One region of the Mesorhizobium sp. M1312 genome, then DNA from elsewhere that is predicted to be linked to it. Evidence: predicted binding sites of a transcription regulator. Region 1 holds the regulator's gene; the other holds the start of a gene.
The links. Region 1 encodes PhoB, which activates phosphate uptake and scavenging genes when phosphate is short. Its sites were predicted from a motif close to TGTCATNNANCTGTCAT; they were not measured.
Positions count from the first base shown of each region.

Region 2: NKH36_RS12910 (RNA degradosome polyphosphate kinase) is a predicted target of PhoB. The motif match lies at 6,387-6,403, and genes of this name have one in related genera.

Region 1 is NZ_JAMYLQ010000011.1:14,413-24,805, forward strand. Features, by position in the region: gene NKH36_RS14840 (sugar ABC transporter permease) at 1-1,302, opposite strand, end outside; gene xylF (D-xylose ABC transporter substrate-binding protein) at 1,446-2,486, opposite strand; gene NKH36_RS14850 (ROK family protein) at 2,754-4,001, shown strand; gene phoB (phosphate regulon transcriptional regulator PhoB) at 4,170-4,859, opposite strand; gene phoU (phosphate signaling complex protein PhoU) at 4,876-5,583, opposite strand; gene pstB (phosphate ABC transporter ATP-binding protein PstB) at 5,622-6,437, opposite strand; gene pstA (phosphate ABC transporter permease PstA) at 6,463-8,076, opposite strand; gene pstC (phosphate ABC transporter permease subunit PstC) at 8,069-9,457, opposite strand; gene NKH36_RS14880 (PstS family phosphate ABC transporter substrate-binding protein) at 9,574-10,393, opposite strand, start outside.
Region 2 is NZ_JAMYLQ010000009.1:36,800-47,192, forward strand. Features, by position in the region: gene fumC (class II fumarate hydratase) at 1-1,069, shown strand, start outside; gene NKH36_RS12895 (DoxX family protein) at 1,212-1,634, shown strand; gene NKH36_RS12900 (DoxX family protein) at 1,804-2,229, shown strand; gene ppx (exopolyphosphatase) at 2,490-4,025, opposite strand; gene NKH36_RS12910 (RNA degradosome polyphosphate kinase) at 4,025-6,226, opposite strand; gene NKH36_RS12915 (zinc-finger domain-containing protein) at 6,538-6,783, shown strand; gene NKH36_RS12920 (FAD-dependent monooxygenase) at 6,800-8,029, shown strand; partial or broken gene NKH36_RS12925 (DUF2459 domain-containing protein) at 8,126-8,356, opposite strand; gene NKH36_RS12935 (ETC complex I subunit) at 8,772-9,077, shown strand; tRNA gene NKH36_RS12940 (tRNA-Arg) at 9,135-9,211, shown strand; gene NKH36_RS12945 (hypothetical protein) at 9,930-10,115, shown strand.

The sequences.
Region 1 (10,393 bases):
CCAGACGGCGATCACCAAGACGGCGCCGACGACGACGCTCTGAAGCGGTGAATCGATGCCCAGCAACACCATGCCGGACTGCAGGGACTGCATCAGAAGTGCGCCCAGCATAGCACCAAGCACGGTGCCGGAGCCGCCGGCCAACGACGTGCCTCCAATGACCGCAGCTGCGATGACCAAGAGCTCGTCCAGCGTACCCAGCGCATTGGTCGACGCATTGAGACGGGCCGACGCAATCGCCGCGCTGATCGCGGCCAGAACGCCCATGATCATGAACACCTTCATGGTCACCCAGCGCGTGTTGATGCCGGCGAGTTCCGCCGCTTCCGGATTGCCGCCGATGGCAAAGACATAGCGGCCGAAACGGGTGCGCCTGGAGATGAAGGTCATGACGATGCCGACAGTGACCGCGATCAGCACCGGTATGGCGATGCCATGGGCGATGAACAGCCCGCCTTCCGGGACGGTGATGCCGGTCCGCTGGGCGTACTGGCGAACGATGCCGATCGGCCAGGGATAGGAATTGGCGATCCAAACGGCGCAAAGGATGGCCGCGCAGGCGACAGCACCGAGCAGGGTCTCCGCCCAGACGGGGCGCAGCGGATATTTGAACCGCTTGCGCTGCGACCGGCCGTTGAGCAGCATGAAGGCGACGGCAACACAGGCGAGAATGCCGACGATCCAGCTTGCGGTTGCCCCGATCGAGCCACGCGGCCCGCCACCCATGAGCTGGAAGGTGGCGTCGAGCGGCGCGACGGTGCGCCCGCTCGTCATCAGCCACGCCATGCCGCGCCAGATCAGCAGGCCGCCCAGCGTCACGATGAAGGCCGGAACCTCGAGATAGGCGATGATGAAGCCCTGGAGCGCGCCGATCATCAGGCCGAGGACCACGCCGGCAGCCAGTGCGATGATCCATATCCAGGGATTTCCAAGCTGGAACCCCATGACCCGGATCAGGAATTCGGCCTGCGCGACGCCCATCACCATGCCGATCACGCCTTCGACGGAGCCGACCGAAAGATCGATGTTGCGCATCACGATGACCAGCACCATGCCGGTCGCCATGATCGCTACCGAGGAGGTCTGCACCGACAGGTTCCAGAGATTGCGCGGCGTGAGGAAAAGCCCGCCCGACAGGATGTGAATTCCAACCCAGATGACCAGCAGCGCGCCGACCATGCCGAGCATGCGTATGTCGAGCTCGGTTGCCTTGAGGAAGCGGCCGACGGGGCTGAGCTCGGATTCGCGCGCCCGATCGGCAGCTGTATCGGCGGCCGGCGTGTTGGAAGTCGTGTCGGTCATGATGTCCTCCCACCGGGTTGCCGTCTGCCGCGGGATGCCGGAAGCAGCTTAGAAGTTAGCCGCGAGAAGCGGAAAAACAATTCTTTTTGAAAAAACGCCGCGGCGTGAAGCCGCGGCGTTTCAGGCTTCTTGCGAAGGCCGGATCAGTTGCAGACCGGGACAGTGCCCGCCGCCACGCCGACGCAGACCTCTTCCTTCTTGATCCAGCCCGCGTCGATGACGACGTTGAGATTGTCCTTGGTGATGCCAATCGGCGTCAGGAACAGCGACTTAACGACATTGCCGCCCGGCGTGGTGAAGTCCTTGACGCCCGCAATGTCTGTCATCTGCTTGCCGTCGGCCAGCTGCGAGGCGATCTCGGCAGCGTTCTTGCCGAGTTCGCGCGCGTCTTTCCACACCGATACGGTCTGCGTGCCGAGCGCGATGCGGTTCAGCGCGGCATGGTCGCCGTCCTGGCCCGACACCGGGACGGATCCGGCCAAGCCTTGCGCCGTCAGCGCCGCGACGACGCCACCAGCGGTGCCGTCATTGGCGGCAACCACCGCATCGACCTTGTTGTCGTTGGCGGTCAGGAACTGTTCCATATTCTTCTGGGCGTTGGCGGGAAGCCAGCCGTCTGTATAGGCCTCGCCGACATTCTTGATCTTGCCGCTGTCGATGGCATCCTTGAGCACTTCCATAGAGCCGGCGAACAGAAAATCGGCATTCGGGTCGGCGCCCGAGCCCTTGATGAAGACGTAATTGCCTTCCGGCGCCACCTTGAACACTTCGCGGGCCTGCATGCGGCCGACTTCCTGGTTGTCGAAGGTCAGATAGAAGACGTCCTTGTTCTCGATCAGCCGGTCATAGCCGACGACCGGAATGCCTTCGTCCAGCGCCTTCTGCACCGCCGGCCCGATGGCCGAGGCATCCTGCGCAAGGATGATCAGCGCGTTGGCGCCCTGCGAGATCAGGCTCTCGACGTCAGTCAGCTGCTTGCCGGGATTGGACTGTGCATCGACGGAAATATACTTGTCGCCGGCTGCCTCGATCGCCGTCTTCATGGCGGCTTCGTCGGTCTTCCAGCGCTCTTCCTGGAAGTTCGACCACGAAACGCCAATGACCTTGTCCTTCGCCTGTGCGACCGACGCGAGCGTCAGCGACATCGCGACCCCCACCAGAATGGCGGCTGTGAATCTCTTCATGATATTCCTCCCTGCGCCGCGTACGGCACGACCAGACTGGCCCGAAGGCCGGCACAAAGGCTCTATTTTTTCGAGCCTCGAAAAAATACTGGTCCAACGCCGAAGCGCTGTCAACATCAAACCTGATGGATCTTGATGTCCCTGCCGACTTATTTCGAGTCTCGGAATAAACAATGACAGGGCCCGCTGCTTCTGCGAATATTTATCGGACATTACCGACGGCTTCCGATCCATGAGCGGCCGCGGCAATAGGGAGGAAGCAAAAGAATGTCGGTTGGAATCCGTCATGACGATTTGCGCCGGCGCAACCGGGCCATGGTGATTTCGGCCGTACGCCGGGCCGGCCAGCCGTCGCGAACCGAGATCGCCGCAACCACTGGCCTCAGCCATTCGACCATATCGGCGATCTCTTCCGACCTGATCCAGGAAGGCATCCTGACCGAGATCAAGGCGAGCGAGACCGTTTCGATGAAACGCGGCCGACCGCAGGTCGGCCTCAGCCTCAATCCGGAAGCCGCTGCGGTATTGGCGGTCGTGTTGTCGCTGAATTTCCTGTCGGTCGCCGTCATCGATTATGCCGGACAGGTGGTCGCAGAGGAACAGCGCCGGCTGGACACGCTGACCATGTCGCGCGACGAGCTGATCGGCGAATGTGTCGCCATCGTCCGGCGCCGGGTCGAAGACCCCGACCTCGATGTCCAAAGCGTCGCCCGCATCGCGCTGGCGATCCAGGGCATCACCGATTCCCATGCGCGCGCCATGTTGTGGTCGCCGATCACGCCGCAGACGAATATCGCCTTCGCCGACATTCTGGAACGCGAGTTCGGCATCCCGGCCATCATGGAGAACGACTGCAACATGATGGCCGTGGCGCTGCGCTGGCGCGACCCGAATCGCTACCGCGACGATTTCATCGCCGTCCTGCTCTCGCACGGCATCGGTATGGGGCTGGTGCTGAAGGGAGAACTGTTCACCGGCACCCATTCCTCAGGCGGTGAATTCGGCCACATGATCCACCGGCCGGGCGGCGCGCTTTGCCGTTGCGGGCGGCGCGGCTGCGTCGAGGCCTACGCCGGCAACTACGCTATCTGGCGCAACGCAAGGCAATTGAGCGAGAACGCCGAGCCGGTCGCCGATGTCAGCGACGCCGAGATGCGGGCACTGGCGGCCCGGGCGCGCCAGACGGACGGACCGGAGCGCGAAGCCTACCGCAAGGCCGGCGAAGCACTCGGCTTCGGGCTCGGCAGCCTGTTCGCGCTGATCGATCCGGCGCCGGTCGCCATGGTCGGCGCTAGCGCTGCCGCCTTCGACCTGATTGAGCCGGCCCTGCGCGAGGCCATCGCCCAGACCGCCGGCGGCCAGCATTCGGGTTCGATTTCCTTCGACACCGAGCCGAACGAACTGCCGCTGATCCGCGAAGGCTGTGCCATGCGGGCGCTGAGCTTCGTCGACCAGGAGATTTTCGCGCCGGGCATTCAGGCGCGAGCCGGCTCGGTCGGAAGGAACGTGGCTTGAATTCGAAGGCAGGGATCGCCGGATCGCGACTTGGGGTGCGTTGATTCAGGTCAGGCCGAGTCGAGAATGGTGGGTTCCGAGAACCGGAGCGGAGCGTACTTTTGGGTACGTGAGGAGCGGAAGCGCAGGAGGCCGCCGGTCGCAGGCCGGCATCACCCTGAATATCAGCTAGTCTTCCCTGATCGCATAGCCCGCGCCGCGGATGGTGCGGATGACATCAGGCATGCGACCATTGTTGACCGCCTTGCGCAACCGTCCGACATGGACGTCCACCGTGCGCTCGTCGATGTAGATCGTCTCGCCCCAGACATTGTCGAGCAACTGGCTGCGCGAGAAGACTCGACCCGGGTGCCGCATCATGAATTCGAGCAGCCGGAACTCGGTTGGCCCGAGCCGGATCTCGCTCCTCTTGCGATAGACCCTGTGCGATTCGCGATCGAGCACGATGTCGCCGACCTTAAGCACGCTGGACAGCACTTCCGGCTTGGCGCGGCGCAGCAGCGCCTTGACCCTGGCCATGAATTCCGGCGTCGAGAACGGCTTGACCAGATAGTCGTCGGCTCCGGTGGAAAGGCCGCGCACCCGATCGCTCTCCTCGCCGCGCGCGGTCAGCATGATGATCGGCAGCCGCTCGGTTTCGGGACGCACCCGAAGGCGCCGGCAAAGCTCGATGCCGGAAACCGCCGGCACCATCCAGTCGAGCACCAGAAGATCGGGCACGTTTTCCTGCAGCCGAATTTCGGCCTCGTCGCCGCGCGTCACCACCTCGACCTGATAACCCTCGGATTCCAGATTGTAACGAAGAAGGACGCCCAGCGGCTCTTCATCCTCCACCACCATGATGCGCGGCGCGATCATCGGCCGGTCACTCCTGTCATGTCGCTGGCGCCGAGATCATCGTTTCGTCTAGCTTCGGCCGATCCGCCGGCAGTTGCTGCCCGGTCACGACAAAGTAGGCGTTTTCGGCGATGTTGGTGACATGATCGCCAATACGCTCGAGATTCTTGGCGCAGAACAGAAGATGCGTGCAGGCGGTGATGTTGCGCGGATCCTCCATCATATAGGTCAGGAGTTCGCGGAAAACCGCCGTGTATTTCACATCGATCTTCTGGTCGTCGGCGCGCAGTTCTTTCAACGCGCCGGCATTGCGCGACACATAGTGCTCAACCACCCCGCGGAGCTGCACAAGAACGAGATCCGCCATCGCGTCGATCCCGTGCGATAGATTACGCGGCGTGGCGCTCTGCCCGACTGCGCTGACCCGCTTGGCTATGTTCTTGGCCAAATCGCCGATGCGCTCGAGATCACCGGCCATGCGGATTGCGCCAACCACGGCGCGCAGATCTTGCGCCATCGGCTGCCGCTTGGCGATCAGCGTGATCGCGCTATCGTCGAGTTCGCGCTGCCGCGCATCCATGATGGCGTCGTCCGAGACGACGCGCTGAGCCATCGCATTGTCTGACGCAAGCAACGCGCGAATCGAGGCTGCGACCATCGCCGCGGCGAGCTCGTCCATGTCGCGGATCAGCCTGTCGATGTGCTCCAGTTCCTCGTCGAAAGATGCGACGGTGTGTTCACCCATGATACTGTCCTCGTTTTCGAAATTCGCCGCCGGACCGCTCAGCCGAACCGGCCGGTGATGTAGTCCTGGGTGCGCTTGTCGTCGGGATTGGTGAACATCTTGTCGGTCGCGCCCTCCTCGACCAGATAGCCGAGATGGAACATCGCCGTGCGTTGCGACACGCGCGCTGCCTGCTGCATCGAATGGGTGACGATGACGATCGTGTAGTTCTGGCGCAGTTCGTCAATCAGTTCCTCGACGCGGGCGGTGGCGATCGGATCGAGCGCCGAACAGGGCTCGTCCATCAGGATAACTTCCGGCGACACGGCGATGGCGCGCGCGATGCACAGGCGCTGCTGCTGTCCGCCGGAGAGACCGGTGCCCGACTCGAGCAGGCGATCCTTGACCTCGTTGAACAGGCCGGCCTTCTTCAGGCTCGATTCAACGATGCCGTCCAGCTCGGCCTTGCTCCTGGCCAGGCCATGAATGCGCGGACCGTAGGCGACGTTTTCATAGATCGACTTCGGAAACGGGTTCGGCTTCTGGAATACCATGCCGACGCGAGCTCGCAGCTCGACGACATCGATTTTCGGGTCGTAGACATCCTCGCCGTCGAGCGTGATCTTGCCGCTCACCCGCGCGATATCGATCGTGTCGTTCATTCGGTTCAGGCAACGCAGGAAGGTCGACTTGCCACAGCCCGATGGGCCGATCAACGCCGTCACCTGGTTCTCGCGGATATCGAGATCCACGTCGAACAGAGCTCGCTTCTCGCCGTAATGAACGGAGACCTTTTCGCCCTTCATCTTGATCGAGGGGGCATTGGTTCCGCTGCTCAGTTTCTGCTCGACGCCGGCTTCCGTCATGATGTTCATATCCTCTACTCCTTACCAGTACTCCTTACCAGCGCCGCTCGAAGCGCCTGCGCAGTATCACCGCGATGGCGTTCATGATGACCAAAAACACCAGCAAAATCAAAATCGCCGCCGAAGTCTTCTGCTGGAATCCAGCTTCTGGGAAATCCGCCCACATGAATATCTGCACCGGCAGGATCGTCGCGGGATCGGTAAAGCCGCCGGGAATGTCGACGATGAAGGCGACCATGCCGATCATCAGCAAGGGCGCGGTTTCACCCAGCGCATGCGCCATTCCGAGGATGGTGCCGGTCATGATACCCGGCATCGCCAGCGGCAGGACGTGATGGAATACGGTCTGGACCTTGGACGCTCCGATACCGAGCGCCGCTTCGCGGATCGACGGCGGCACGGCGCGCAGCGAAGCGCGAGAGGCGATAATGATGATCGGCAGGGTCATCAGCGCCAGCACCATGCCGCCGACCACCGGGGCCGAGCGCGGCATGCCGAAGAAATTCAGGAATACGGCAAGTCCAAGCAGGCCGAAGACGATCGAAGGCACCGCCGCCAGGTTGTTGATATTCACTTCTATGATCGTCGTCAGCCGGTTCTTGGGGGCAAATTCCTCAAGATAAATCGCCGCCGAAACGCCGATCGGGAAGGCGATGGCGAGCGTTACGATCATGGTCAGAAACGATCCAACGACCGCGCCCCAGACGCCGGCCAGTTCCGGCTCGCGGCTTGCGCCGGTGAAGAAGAAGATCGAGTTGAACCGGCTTTCGATCAGGCCGGCGCTCTTCAGCGTGTCGAGCCAGACGATCATCTTGTCGGAAATCTTTCGCGATGCTTCCGGCGTATCGATGACGCGCAGGAATGCCTGGCCGCTCGCGGCGGGCGCCGTGCTGTCCAGCGCCTCGATCACCGTGCCCTTTGCGACCGCCGTTCCGTTGGTCCCAGACGACAGCGCGGTCAGCTTGACCGTGCCGCCATTGAACGCGACCAGCAGCGACGACGCGCCGCTCGTCAGCGTGAGCGTGCCGTTTTCTCGCTCGGTCGCACCATGGCCGCGCGCCAGCGTCAGCATGGCATCGTCGCCGAAGGTCAGATCGATGTCGCCGCTGGTTTCCGAAGGCGTGACGCTCGTCGAAATCGCTTCGTCCGAACCGACGTCGGCAAGCAAACCTTTGAGATAGAGGTCGGCAAAATCGTCAAGTGGAACCGCATAGTCCACCGTTCCTCCGAGCATCCCCGGATCAGCCGCAATATCCTTGCGCAGGAAGACGCCTGTGCCGGTGGAAATCAGTCCGCGCAGAAGGCGCTTGTCCTGACGGCTCTTCACATCGGGAAATTTTGCCGTAAGCGCTTCCTGAGCGATGGCGTCGTAGTTGACGGCGTCGAGTTTTGCCGGGTCGACCTTGGACGCCGAAAGATCGATCGGCAGCGTCAGATAGTTCTGCCGGAGCGCCGGGATCGCCTGCGTGACGATCGTCGACAGGAGCAGCACAAGGAATAAGCCGGCCAACGCGACGGCTGCGGCGCCGAGCCATTTGAACCACGTTTCGGTGCGGTAACGACCCTTCAGCCGCGCCTTCGCGGCATCATCGGTATGAATGCTGACCGGCCGTCCGACGGCGCCGAATGACGAGATCGCATCAGTCATATTGCTCTCGGTATTTTTGGACGACGCGCAAAGCGACGATGTTGAGGGTAAGCGTGATGCAGAACAGCACCAGGCCGAGTGCGAAGGCTGCAAGCGTCTTGGCGCTGTCGAATTCCTGATCGCCCACAAGCAGCGTCACGATCTGCACGGTCACGGTGGTGACCGCTTCGAGCGGGTTGGCCGTTAGGTTTGCCGCCAGCCCCGCCGCCATGACCACGATCATTGTCTCGCCGATTGCGCGGCTGACGGCAAGCAGCATCGCCGAAACGATGCCCGGAAGGGCAGCAGGAAGGACCACCTTGCGGATGGTTTCCGACTTGGTCGCGCCGAGGCCGGCGGAACCGTCTCTCAGGGATTGCGGAACGGCGTTGATCACATCATCGGAAAGCGAGGAAACGAAGGGAATGATCATGATACCCATGACCACGCCTGCGGCGAGCGCCGATTCGGACGCGACGTTGAGGCCCAGGCTTTCGCCGATACCGCGGAAGTAGGGCGCAACCGTCAGCGCGGCGAAGAAGCCGTAGACGACGGTCGGAATGCCGGCGAGGATTTCCAGTACCGGCTTTGCGACCGCGCGGACGCTTTTGGAAGCGTAATCCGAAAGGTAGATCGCAGCCATCAGCCCGATAGGCGCAGCCACCAGCATGGCGATGAAGGTGATGAGCAACGTGCCGGCAAAGAGCGGCACCATGCCAAAAATGTCCTCGTTGACCGCCCCGGCTTCCGCTCCGGCGCCGGTGAAGGCGCTCTGCGGCGACCAATGCGTGCCGAACAGGAACTTGTAGAACGGCACCTGTTGGAAGAACCGCAGGGATTCGAAGATGAGCGAGAGAACGATGCCGATCGTCGTCAGGATCGCGACCACCGAACAGGCGATCAAGAATGCGCGGAGAACGCGCTCGACCACGTGGCGCGCCCGGTAGGCCGGTGCAATGCGCGAATAGGCCCAGTAAAATCCGGACGCGGAAAGCACGAGCGCGACGGCCCAGATGATCCAGATGCTGGTCGTATGGATCGATTTGTAGACGGCCGCGGCTGCCTCTTTCGTGGGATCGGCGAAGCCGACATGCCCGCCAAAGGCCATCGCGCGAGCGTCGCGGATGAAAGCTTCGACCTGCGGAATGCCCATTCCCGACAATTCGGAGGAGAAGCGGTCGGCAATGATCGACGACTCAATTCCCGGTGTGACCAGCGACCACAACAAGATCGCAAGCAGTGCGGGACCGGCAGCAAAAAGCGCCAGAAACATGCCGTGTTGGCCAGGCAGCGAATGCAATCGCGCGACGTCGCCATTGACACTGGCAATGGCGCGTGTCCGGCCGATCCAATAGGCCGCAGCGGCCAGAACTAACAGAAGAACAACGAGATAACCGACCATGATTCGGGACGTCCCCTCGACCGCCGGTCATTCACCGGCTCAAAGCACGGGACCTGGTCCCGCGCTTTGGGCTTTAGAATATGAGGGTCTGAGCGGTACGCTCGGACCCCGAAACATCAGGAACCCATGCCCTTCAGGGCCTTGGCGTCTTCGGCCCACTTAGCGCGTTCGGCGTCCGGCAGCGGGATCAGGCCCTTGTCGGCCAGATAACCCTCAGGACCCCATGCAGCCTCCGAGGTGTACTCGGCGATGAACTCCTGCATGCCGGGGATGACGCCAACATGCTCTTTCTTGGCATAGACATAGAGCGAGCGGGAAACGCCGTAATCGCCGGATGCGATGTTCTCGAAGGTCGGCTCGACGCCGTCGATCTTGTGACCCTGCAGCTTGTCAGCGTTCTGGTCAAGGAACGAGAAGCCAAAGACGCCGAAGGCATTGGGGTTGGCTTCCAGCTTCTGGACAATCAGATTGTCGTTTTCGCCGGCCTCGACAAAGGCGCCGTCTTCGCGGATCTCGCCGCAGCCCTTTTCGTTAGCCGCCTTCACTTCTTCCTGGCAGGCCGCATCCATGACGAGTTCAACGAACGCATCGCGCGTGCCGGATGTCGGCGGCGGGCCAAGCACCTCGATCTTCGTCGCGGGAAGCGACGCGTCGACATCCGACCAGTTCTTGTAGGGGTTGGGGACGACCTTGCCGTCAACAGCGACGTTCTTGGCGAGCGCCTTGAAAACCTGTTCCTTGGTCAGATCAACGACAGTCCCTGCCTTCGAGTTGGCGAGCACGATGCCGTCGAAGCCGACCTTGATCTCGACCGGCGTCACGCCGTTGGCCTTGCAGGTCTTAAGCTCGCTGTCCTTGATGGCGCGCGAGGCGTTGGTGAAATCGGCGGTATTTTCGCCGACGCCCTGGCAAAACAGCTTCATGCCGCCGCCGGTG
Region 2 (10,393 bases), on a different contig from region 1:
GGTGATCTCCAATCGGGCGATCGAACTGCTGGGCGGCGTCATGGGGTCCAAAAAACCGGTGCACCCCAACGACCACGTCAATATGAGCCAGTCGTCGAACGACACCTATCCGACGGCCATGCACATCGCCTGCGCGGAGCGCATCGTGCACGACCTGTTGCCCGCGCTGAAGCATTTGCATGCAGCGCTCGAAGCCAAGACCAAAGCTTTCGCCCACATCATCAAGATCGGCCGCACGCATACGCAGGACGCGACGCCCCTCACCCTTGGCCAGGAATTCTCAGGCTATGCCGCGCAGGTCGCCTCGTCGATCAAGCGCATCGAGATGACGCTGCCCGGCCTGCAGGAACTGGCGCAAGGCGGCACCGCCGTCGGCACCGGCCTCAACGCGCCGGTCGGCTTTGCCGAGAAGGTGGCGGCGCGAATCGCTGACATCACCGGCATCGCATTCGTCACCGCGCCGAACAAGTTCGAGGCGCTGGCGGCCCATGATTCCATGGTGTTCTCGCATGGCGCCATCAACGCCTGCGCCGGCGCCCTGTTCAAGATTGCCAACGACATTCGTCTGCTAGGCTCCGGCCCGCGCTCCGGCCTTGGTGAACTGTCGCTGCCGGAAAACGAGCCGGGTTCATCGATCATGCCGGGCAAGGTCAACCCCACCCAGTGCGAGGCCTTGACGCAGGTCTGCATCCAGGTGTTCGGCAATAATGCGGCCGTGACCTTCGCCGGCAGCCAGGGCCATTTCGAACTCAATGTCTACAACCCGCTCATGGCCTACAATTTCCTGCAGTCGGTGCAGCTGCTCGCTGATGCCTCCATCTCCTTCACCGACAATTGCGTCGTCGGCATCGAGGCGCGGGAAGACAACATCAAGGCCGCCCTCGACCGCTCGCTGATGCTGGTGACGGCACTGGCGCCGACCATCGGCTACGACAATGCCGCCAAGATCGCCAAGACCGCGCACAAGAACGGCACGACCTTGCGCGAGGAAGCGCTGGCCACCGGGCTGGTCACCGAAGCCGACTATGACCGCCTGGTGCGGCCGGAGGACATGACGCATCCCGGATGACGTACGTTCATCCCCGATGATCTTGCGCTGATCGCAAAAACGTTACCGCGGTGAACAATCTGTAACCAAATCTAAATCTTTGGTGAACAGTCGCCCTGCTCTATGTGGATGGGCAACGCAACCCTTCTGGAGAGAGCCCACCATGTCCACCAACACGTCCGTTGCCGGTTCCGGCACTGTTTCCAACGCCTCGGCCACCATCCTGCTTGGCCGCGTCCTGCTTTCAGTCATCTTCGTGCTTTCCGGTTTCGGCAAGCTCACTGCGATCGCCGGCACCGCCGGCTACTTCGGCAGCATGGGCCTGCCGATGCCGACCGTAACGGCTGTAATCGTCGGCCTGATTGAGCTGCTCGGCGGCGTCGCCATCCTCATCGGCTTTCAGACACGGATCACCGCCTGGGTGCTGGCAATATTCACCGTCGCCACGGGACTGGTCGCCCACACCGGCTGGGCCGATCAGATGCAGATGATCAGCTTCATGAAGAACCTGGCGATTGCCGGCGGCTTCCTCGTGCTCGCTTCCTCTGGCGCCGGCGCCTATTCGGTCGACGCCAAGCGCGGCTGAACCGGTCCAGGAACGATTTGCACCAAGGGGCGCGGAATTTTCCGCGCCCTTTTTCGTTGTCGATCTATCAGACTTTCGATTCGCCGGGCTGAGTGGCCTGGCTCGAATTTCTGCTAAGATCGAAGCGTCGGGGTGAAGCCAACCGGCTGGCCGACATCGGAGGTGACCAATGCCCCGCGATGCGCTGCTGCTGCTTTCCCGGCTGTTGCTCGCCGCTCTATTCGTTCCGTCTGGCTTCCACGTCCTTACCGACATTGCCGGCACATCCGGTTATTTTGCCGGCGTCGGCCTGCCGCTGCCGACACTCGCAGCCTGGGCGACCGGCCTGTTCGAGCTGATTGCCGGACTGCTCATCCTCGTCGGCCTCAAGACGCCGATCGTGGCGCTCCTGCTTGCCGCCTTCTGCATCGCGGCAGGCTTCATCGGCCACTATGGCCAGGGCGGCGACGATCCTACGCTGACCTTTATGCATTCACAGATGCTGATGAAGGACATCGCCCTATCAGGCGGGTTTCTGGCATTGGCGATGGTTGGCGCCGGCGCCTATTCGTTCGATGGGCGCGTGCCCAGGGCGATCGCTTCAGGCAAAAGCTAGCGCTCGACCGTCCAATTGTCGAAGTCGGCGCCGCCCCTCATCCGCCTGCCGGCACCTTCTCCCCGTAGTGACAGGGAGAAGGGGCTGGCCGCACCCTCGGCATCCCTTTTTTGCAACGCTGGAGATCGGCGAAACCCTTTGCGAAGGCGTCCTTCTCCCCGTCCCTATACGGGGAGAAGTGCCCGGCAGGGCGATGAGGGGCAGCGCAAACCTGAAGCGGTTGCCCTGGGATGGCTCCGAGGTTACTTGGCTGAGACAGACTATTTGACCGACTGACTAGACCCGCCCTCGACCGCCAGCACCAGCCGGCGGTTGGTGACCCTTGCCAGCTGTGCCAGCCGGCCAGCCGGCCGCTCGCCGTAAAGATCGGCCAGCGACGCCGGCAGCACCAGCGCAAGCACGCCATTGCCGCGGCTCTCCCATTTCAGCCGCGGCATGACGCCCGGCATCGCCGCCGTCAGCAGGTAGACGACGCGCATCACGGCGGCCAGGACGCGGGCGCGCTCGATATAGCGCGGTGTCGCCAGTGCCTTGATTTCCGGCGCGATCGATTCGTTGAAGATGCCCTCATGACGGTAGGCGTTGACCAGCGCCAGGAAGGCGCGGCCGGGATGGTCGACGCCGATGAAGGAGGCGTGGGCAATGATGTTGAGCGACTGCTTGCCGCGATATTCGGGATGCGCGCGCCAGCCGATGTCGGCAAGCAGACAGGCGGCCTGGCGGTAACGCGCCTCGTCCACGGTCTCCTCGATGCCGAAGGCGGCGAAGGTCTTGCCCGTCCACTCGACAAGCTCATGCGCGTGGGTGACCGAGCGCGAACGCAGCCGGGCGAGTTCCTCCGAGGCCGAGATCAGCGGATCTGCCTTCTGCTCGGCTTTGTCGAGCAGCGAATAGAGAAAGCCCTCGCGCACGCCCAGCGCCGAGACGATGATCTTGGACGGCTGCATCGCCGCCATGATCTCCTGCAGCACGATGGCGCCATAAGGCAGCAGCGAGCGGCGATTCTTTGAGACGCCTTCGATGCCCCTTACCTTCTCGATCTCGCCCTTGGCGACCTGCTTGAGGAAGTTCGCAGCGCTGTCGATGCCGATCTCGTAATGGTGCATGACGCTCAGCGGATAGCTGGTCATTTCCATGTACAGCCGGGCTAGGTTTCGCCAGGTGCCGCCGACCGCATAGAACGGCCTGCCCTGCCCGCCTTTCAGGAGCTTTGCCTTCGCGAGCTCGTCGCGCGCGATCTTTCCCGCCTGGGCCAGTGAGTTCTTGGCCATGTCCTGCAGGCGCAGGCCGCCCAGCGGCAGGGTGATGCCGTCGCCGATTGCCTCACCATCGACGTCGACCAGTTCGAGGCTGCCGCCGCCGAGGTCGCCGGCGATGCCGTTGGCCGGGTGGAAGCCGGAAATGACGCCGAGCGCGGAATAATGCGCTTCCTGGCGCCCGCTCAGCACCTGGACCTCGGTCTTGAGCACATCTTCGGCGCGGTGGATGAAATCGGGGCCGTTGACCGCCTCGCGGGCGGCAGCGGTCGCCAGCACGTACATATGCTCGGCGCCGGCCTGCTCGGACAGCGCGCGGAAACGCCGAAACTCCTCCATCGAGCGGGTCACCGCCTCGGGGTCGAGCTTTCCGGTCGAGACGATGCCGCGGCCGAGGCCGGCCAGCATCTTTTCGTTGAACAGCGTGGTCGGCGAGCGCGCCAGCCCCTCATAGACGACAAGACGGATCGAGTTCGACCCGATGTCGATGATGGACAGCGGTCGGCGGTCCTGAAGCCGGCCCTGGGACGTTGAAATCATCAGCCGGTCGCTGCGGCGTTTTTCTTGCGGCGCTTGAACTGCGCGATGCGCTTGGGCGCATGCGATTTCAGCGCATCGCCCCGTCCGGAAAGGCTCGGATTGGTCATGAAATATTCCTGCGCGTTGAACGGTTCCTCGCCCTCCTCGAGCGTGGCGCGCCGGGAGGTTCCGTCAGCCAATACGTCGAAACTTTGCTGGTTGTCCATGATGTTGCCCAGCATGATCTGACCGAGGACTTGTTCATGCACCGTTGGATTGGTGATCGGCACCATGGTTTCGACGCGGCGGTCGAGATTGCGCGGCATCAAATCGGCCGATGAGATGTAGACGACCGCCCCATCCGACGGCAATCCGTGGCCGTTGCCGAAACAATAGATGCGGCTGTGTTCGAGGAAGCGGCCGACGATCGACTTGACCCTTATGTTTTCCGACAGACCCGGCACCTGGGGTCTCAGGCAGCAGATGCCGCGCACGACGAGATCGATCTCGACGCCGGCGCGGCTGGCGTCATAGAGCGCGTCGATGATGATCGGGTCGACCAGCGAATTCATCTTCATCCAGATGCGGGCCGGCCTGCCTTCCAGCGCATGGGCAATCTCGTCCGAAATGTGCTTGAGGATACGTTTGCGCAGCGTGAACGGCGAGATGGCCAGCCGCATCTCATCGGTCGGCTCGGCGTAGCCGGTGATGAAATTGAAAAGCTGGGCGACATCGCGGGCGATCGTCGGAGCGGTGGTGAAGAAGGACAGGTCGGTGTAGATGCGCGCGGTGACCGGGTGATAGTTGCCGGTGCCGAGATGCACGTAATTGCGCAGCTTGCCGTCCTCGCGCCGCACCACCAGCGACATTTTCGCATGGGTCTTCAGTTCGAGGAAGCCGAACACGACCTGAACGCCGGCGCGCTCGAGGTCGCGCGCCCAGCGGATGTTGGCTTCCTCGTCGAAACGCGCCTTGAGTTCGACCAGCGCCGTCACCGACTTGCCGGCCTCCGCCGCGTCGACCAAAGCACGCACGATCGGGCTGTCGTTCGAGGTGCGATAGAGCGTCTGCTTGATCGCCACCACTTCCGGGTCGGCCATCGCCTGGCGCAGGAACTGCACCACCACGTCGAAGGATTCGTAGGGGTGATGAACGACGATGTCCTTCTCGCGGATGGCGGCGAAACAGTCACCGCCGTGCTCGCGGATGCGCTCGGGAAAGCGCGGATTATAGGGCGTGAACTTGAGATCGTCGCGGGCGATGGCGACGATCTCGGAAATCTGGCTGAGCGCCAGCGGACCGGTGAGCACGCTGATGCGGCTCGACGAGACGGCAAGCTCGCCGGCGACGAACTCGCGCAGTTCGGCCGGCATCAGCTTATCGAATTCGATGCGGATGACCGAGCCGCGGCGGCGGCGCTTCAGCGCCGTCTCGAACAGGCGCACGAGATCCTCGGACTCCTCCTCGACCTCGATGTCACTGTCGCGGATGATGCGGAACGTGCCGGAGCCCTTGACTTCGTAGCCGGGGAACAGCTTGCCGATATAGAGACCGACCGCCTCTTCCAGCGGAATGAAGCGGACATGGCGCTTGCGGTCAGGCAAGCGGATGAAGCGCTTCAGCGCCACCGGCAGACGCAGCAGCGCACTCATCTCCTCGCCATTCCTGCGATGGCGCAGTTGCAGGGCCATCGAGAAGCCGAGATTGGGAATGAACGGGAACGGGTGCGCCGGATCGATCGAAAGCGGTGTGAGCACCGGAAACACCTGCTCCTGGAAATGATCCTCGAGCCAGGTCTTCTCGTCCTTGGTCAGCGCATCGCGGCTGATGCTCTCGATGCCTTCCTTGTCGAGCAGCAGCATCAGCGCGGAAAGGCTCTTCTGCTGGTCCTCCTGCAGGCGCTCGACCTCGCGCAGCAATTGTTCCAGCTGTTGTTCGGGGGTGCGGCCGTCCGGGCTCTTCAGCTTGATGCCTTCGCGAACCTGGCCGGCGAGACCGGCGACACGGACCATGAAGAACTCGTCGAGATTGGCGGCCGAAATCGACAGGAAGCGGACCCGCTCGAGCAGCGGATGGTTGGCGTTCTGCGATTCCTCGAGGACGCGGCGGTTGAATTGCAGCCAGGAAAACTCACGGTTGACGAAGCGGTCTGGGTTGCCGCCCTCTGGGCTCGCCACCTCGACAGTGGTGAATTCGCTCTGCACTGGCTTTAGTTCGTTCATGGTTCCTGCTCGTTTCGCACCCGCTGGCCGCGGCGTCGCGCCTTTGCAGACGCGCAAAGGACGCTCTATCACTCTTAAGCTACGCATGATCCCCAGCGAAACCGAATTCGGTTTTCGGACCATGCCTTAACCGGCTTAGCTTATCCTGTGACAGGCTTTTACGACAGTTTGATTTCATCGATCTTGCAAAGAGACAGCTTATGATCCAGATGCAATCCAGGCTACAGCGCGGCCCGCCCTTGGACGCGCAAAGGACGCGGTGGAATTTTGATTTTTGCGCATGGGTTATGCGGCAAATGTAGGAGACGACAATGGCAGGCGGTTCCATTCCCCATTTCCAGAACGATGCGGGCTATGCGGCGATCGACATCGGCGTCAAGGAGTTCATGTGCACCGGCGCCAACCCGCCTTTCGACCATCCGCATGTTTTTCTCGACATGGGCGACGACAATGAAAAGGTCTGCCCCTATTGCTCGACGCTTTATCGCTATTCGTCAAAGCTGAAGGCGACGGAAACGCTGCCTGCGGGATGCCTCTATATCGACCAGGCCGCCTGACGCGCACGCCATTCCCATGGACGACACCCGGTCCCGGCAGGTCGTTATCGCCGGAGCCGGCGTCGCCGGACTGACTGCGGCACTGGCATTTTCCGAGCGCGGGTATCTGGTGCGGCTGTTCGAACAGGCGCCGCGCCTCGAAGCGGCCGGCGCCGGTATCCAGCTCTCACCCAACGCAACGCGCATCCTTCGCCAGCTCGGCGTGCTCGACCGGCTGTTGCCGGCGGCGGTGCGGCCGGAGGCGGTCGTGCTCAAGGACGCTGCCACGCTGCACGAGCTGGCGCGGGTGCCGCTTGGCGAAGCAGCCGAAAGGCGCTGGCAGGCGCCCTATCTCGTCGCTCATCGGGCTGACCTGCAAGACGCGCTGATTTCGCGACTTGCCGAACAGCCGGACATCAGTCTCGTCACCGGCGCGCGCGTCGGCGGCGTCGCCGCAGGACCGCGCCATACCACGGCAACGGTCGAGATTGCCGGCAAGACGGTCGAAGCCGACGGCTTTCTGTTGATCGGTGCCGACGGCGTCTGGTCAACGATCCGCGCTTTTGGCGGGCTTCTGGCCAAAAGCCGGTTTTCAGGCGAGCTTGCCTGGCGCGCTACGATCAGTACAGACAGTGTCGCGGGAGAAGCCCTTGCGGCGGTCGGCGCCGTCAATTGCGTGACCACCTTCCTGCATCCCGGCTTCCACCTCGTCGCCTATCCGGTCAGCAACGGCACGGCGTTCAACCTGGCCGCCTTCACCAGGGGCGAGGTTATCGCCGAAGGCTGGTCGGGCCACGCCGACCCCAACATCCTCGTCGGCGCCATGCATGGCACGGCGGCAGCACTGGCCCGGCTTGCCGAGGATGCCGGCCCCTGGACCGCATGGCCGATCCATACGGTCGACCAGGCACATCCATGGACGACGCCCGCCGGCATCGCGCTGATCGGCGATGCGGCGCATGCGATGACGCCGTTTGCGGCGCAGGGCGCGGCGATCGCGATCGAGGATGCCGCAACCCTTGCCGGCTTTGTCGCCGCCTCGCCTGCCGACCCCTGGAGCGCGCTTGCCGCCTGGGACAAGGTGCGGCGCCCGCGCATCGCCAAGGTCGCCCGCCGCGGTGCCGTCAACCGCTTCGCCTGGCATGCAGCGGGGCCGGTGGCCGTCGCGCGCAACCTGTTCCTGAAGCTGCGCTCGCCGGAAAAGCTCGCGGCCGATCTCGACTGGCTCTATGGCTGGCGGCCGCCGGAAATCGTCGATCGGCGATGAAAACTCGACGGTGGCGGGACAGAGGGGCGCGCGAAGGAATGAGGCAGTCGACTTCTGCCCCACTCGCAAAACCGGCTGATCAAGCCGGAACGACCATCAACTATAAAGCCGCATCGACAGGTCGAGCGAGGCCGGCAGCGGATTCCACCAGCCCGTCCGCAGGCCGGCGATACGCAGAGCCGCCGCCGTCCAGGTGTTGCAGCCGACCAGCGCATTGAAATGACCGTTGGCTTCGTAGAAGCGGTCGAACCTGGAATAGCCGGCATTCTCGATCAGGATCGGACCGCTAGGCCCTTGCTGGAAACTTGCGGCGATGAAGTCGAGCAGTCCACCCATGACCGGCGGCGTGAAGAAGGCATCGAGGCCCTTCTGGCTACGGCGCATCAGACAGGCGCCGACCTCGACAATGACCTGCAGGATCGCCCCGGCGCCGATGGCAAGGGCCAGCGCCGACCCTTGCGGCGCATACGCCAGGCTGCCGAGCCGCATGCCGAGAACCGCGGTCCCGCCGGGGAGCAAGGTCAGGCCGGCGAATGTCCACAGCGGCGGCCGCTCCTTCTTATTTTCTGCGTTGTAGCAAACTGCTCAAGCCGATTGAGGGGATGGTTTTTTGCCTTGAACCGTCGCGCGGTCATCGCCGTGTCGAAGGGTACGGCAGGCACCGGCCTTGCCGTCGGCGGCATTGCGCAGTAATGACGGGAATACAGCGGCGGTGCCGCTTGCACGTAGCAACGAGGTGTTCATGTCAGCGCGCATTTTCAGCCCAGCCAAAACCGCGATGCAGTCCGGCAAGGCCAAGACCGGCCACTGGGTGCTGGAATTCGATCCCGAGATGCGCAAGAAAATCGATCCGCTGATGGGCTACACCACGTCGGGTGACATGCGGAGTCAGATCAGGCTCACCTTCGACACCCGGGAAGAGGCGGTGGCCTATGCCGAGAAAGAGGGCCTGGCCTTCCGTGTCGAGGAGCCGAAGGAATCCAAGCGCCGCCAGATTTCCTATGCGGAGAATTTCCGCTATGACCGCAGGACGCCCTGGACGCATTGACCGGCAAATGCCGGGCGCCCAGCGCATAATTCGGCCGGCCCTTGGCGTCGGCCCAGCGGTCCCGTAGCTCAGCTGGATAGAGCACCGGCCTTCTAAGCCGATGGTCACAGGTTCGAATCCTGTCGGGATCGCCAGCATTTTCAGGGTCCATTCTGGACACATAGGTTACGGTTTATACCGGAGACATGGGTAACACTTTCGGCCTCATTGGGATCGAGGCGCGTTGCGGGAACCCGAGGGGTCGCGGGGGGCTTCGCGCGTGCCTGATCCAGTTGTAGATCAGGCGATTACCGCGGTCCTGACACGGCGTACCACGGACACTGTCTCGATCAGAGCGAACCAAATTCGGCAGGCTGCGCCTAATTTGGCAGCATCCAACGACGAGCGAGCTAGTTATCCTCGCCTTTCTACCAGATATTGGTGGCCCTCTCATTCCTCGAAATCACTTGTTGATCTTTCCCCAAATGTGGCACTCCCGCACACGGACGCGCAATAGCCTTCGACCTCCACGAATAATGCTGTGACACTCTTTGGGAGCTCGAAGTTTCCAGCAACGTTTTGACCTCCTCATGGAACCGTTTAGCCACCAAAGAGTTGCGTCTGAAACTAGGCGGACCATTATGGCAACCCGAGATAGGGACCGTGGCTTTCGAGAGTTGATCGGTTCGGAAGACAATCGCCGGAAGCTACGCAAACGATTAAGTCTGGAAGGGGATCAAACTCTGCCACCGAGGCTTGTCGCATTAGCGATGAAGCTTCAGGAGGAGCTTGAGCGGCGAGAGCAAGTGTTGGCTGGCGACAACCACCGGCTGCCCTAAGTTCCTCCCATAGTGTCTCATTTAAGTGACTGTGATGGCAAAGCGTGACAGGGCTGTGCACAAGTCCCTTGCCGAGGCCGTTCGGGAGTTGATCGTTACCGAAGACAATCGTCGTCACATAAATAAGCTGTTTGGGCTGAACGTCGAAGCAGAACTGCCGCCAACCCTCGTTTCATTGCTTGAGGCGATCGGTAAGGCCAGTCGGGACGAAACCCCATAGCTGCTCTAGTTTCCCCTCACGGCCTTGGTTTCACCCTCCGATCAACATTGAGACCGACCGACCTACCTCGCTCGTTGAGAGTTTTAACCGAGCCGCCGTCGCGACCTGCACCTCGATAACTAGGCGGGGTCGTTCCAACTGCCGGTTGGAGACGCGACGCAGCCGGCAGCCTATCATTTTTCACGATTCGCGAACCGGGCAAATCCCGACCCACCCCGCGCTCGGTAACCGCTTGATCGCCCCGTCGCACTTTAGGTGCGGCGGGCTTTTGTTTCCGT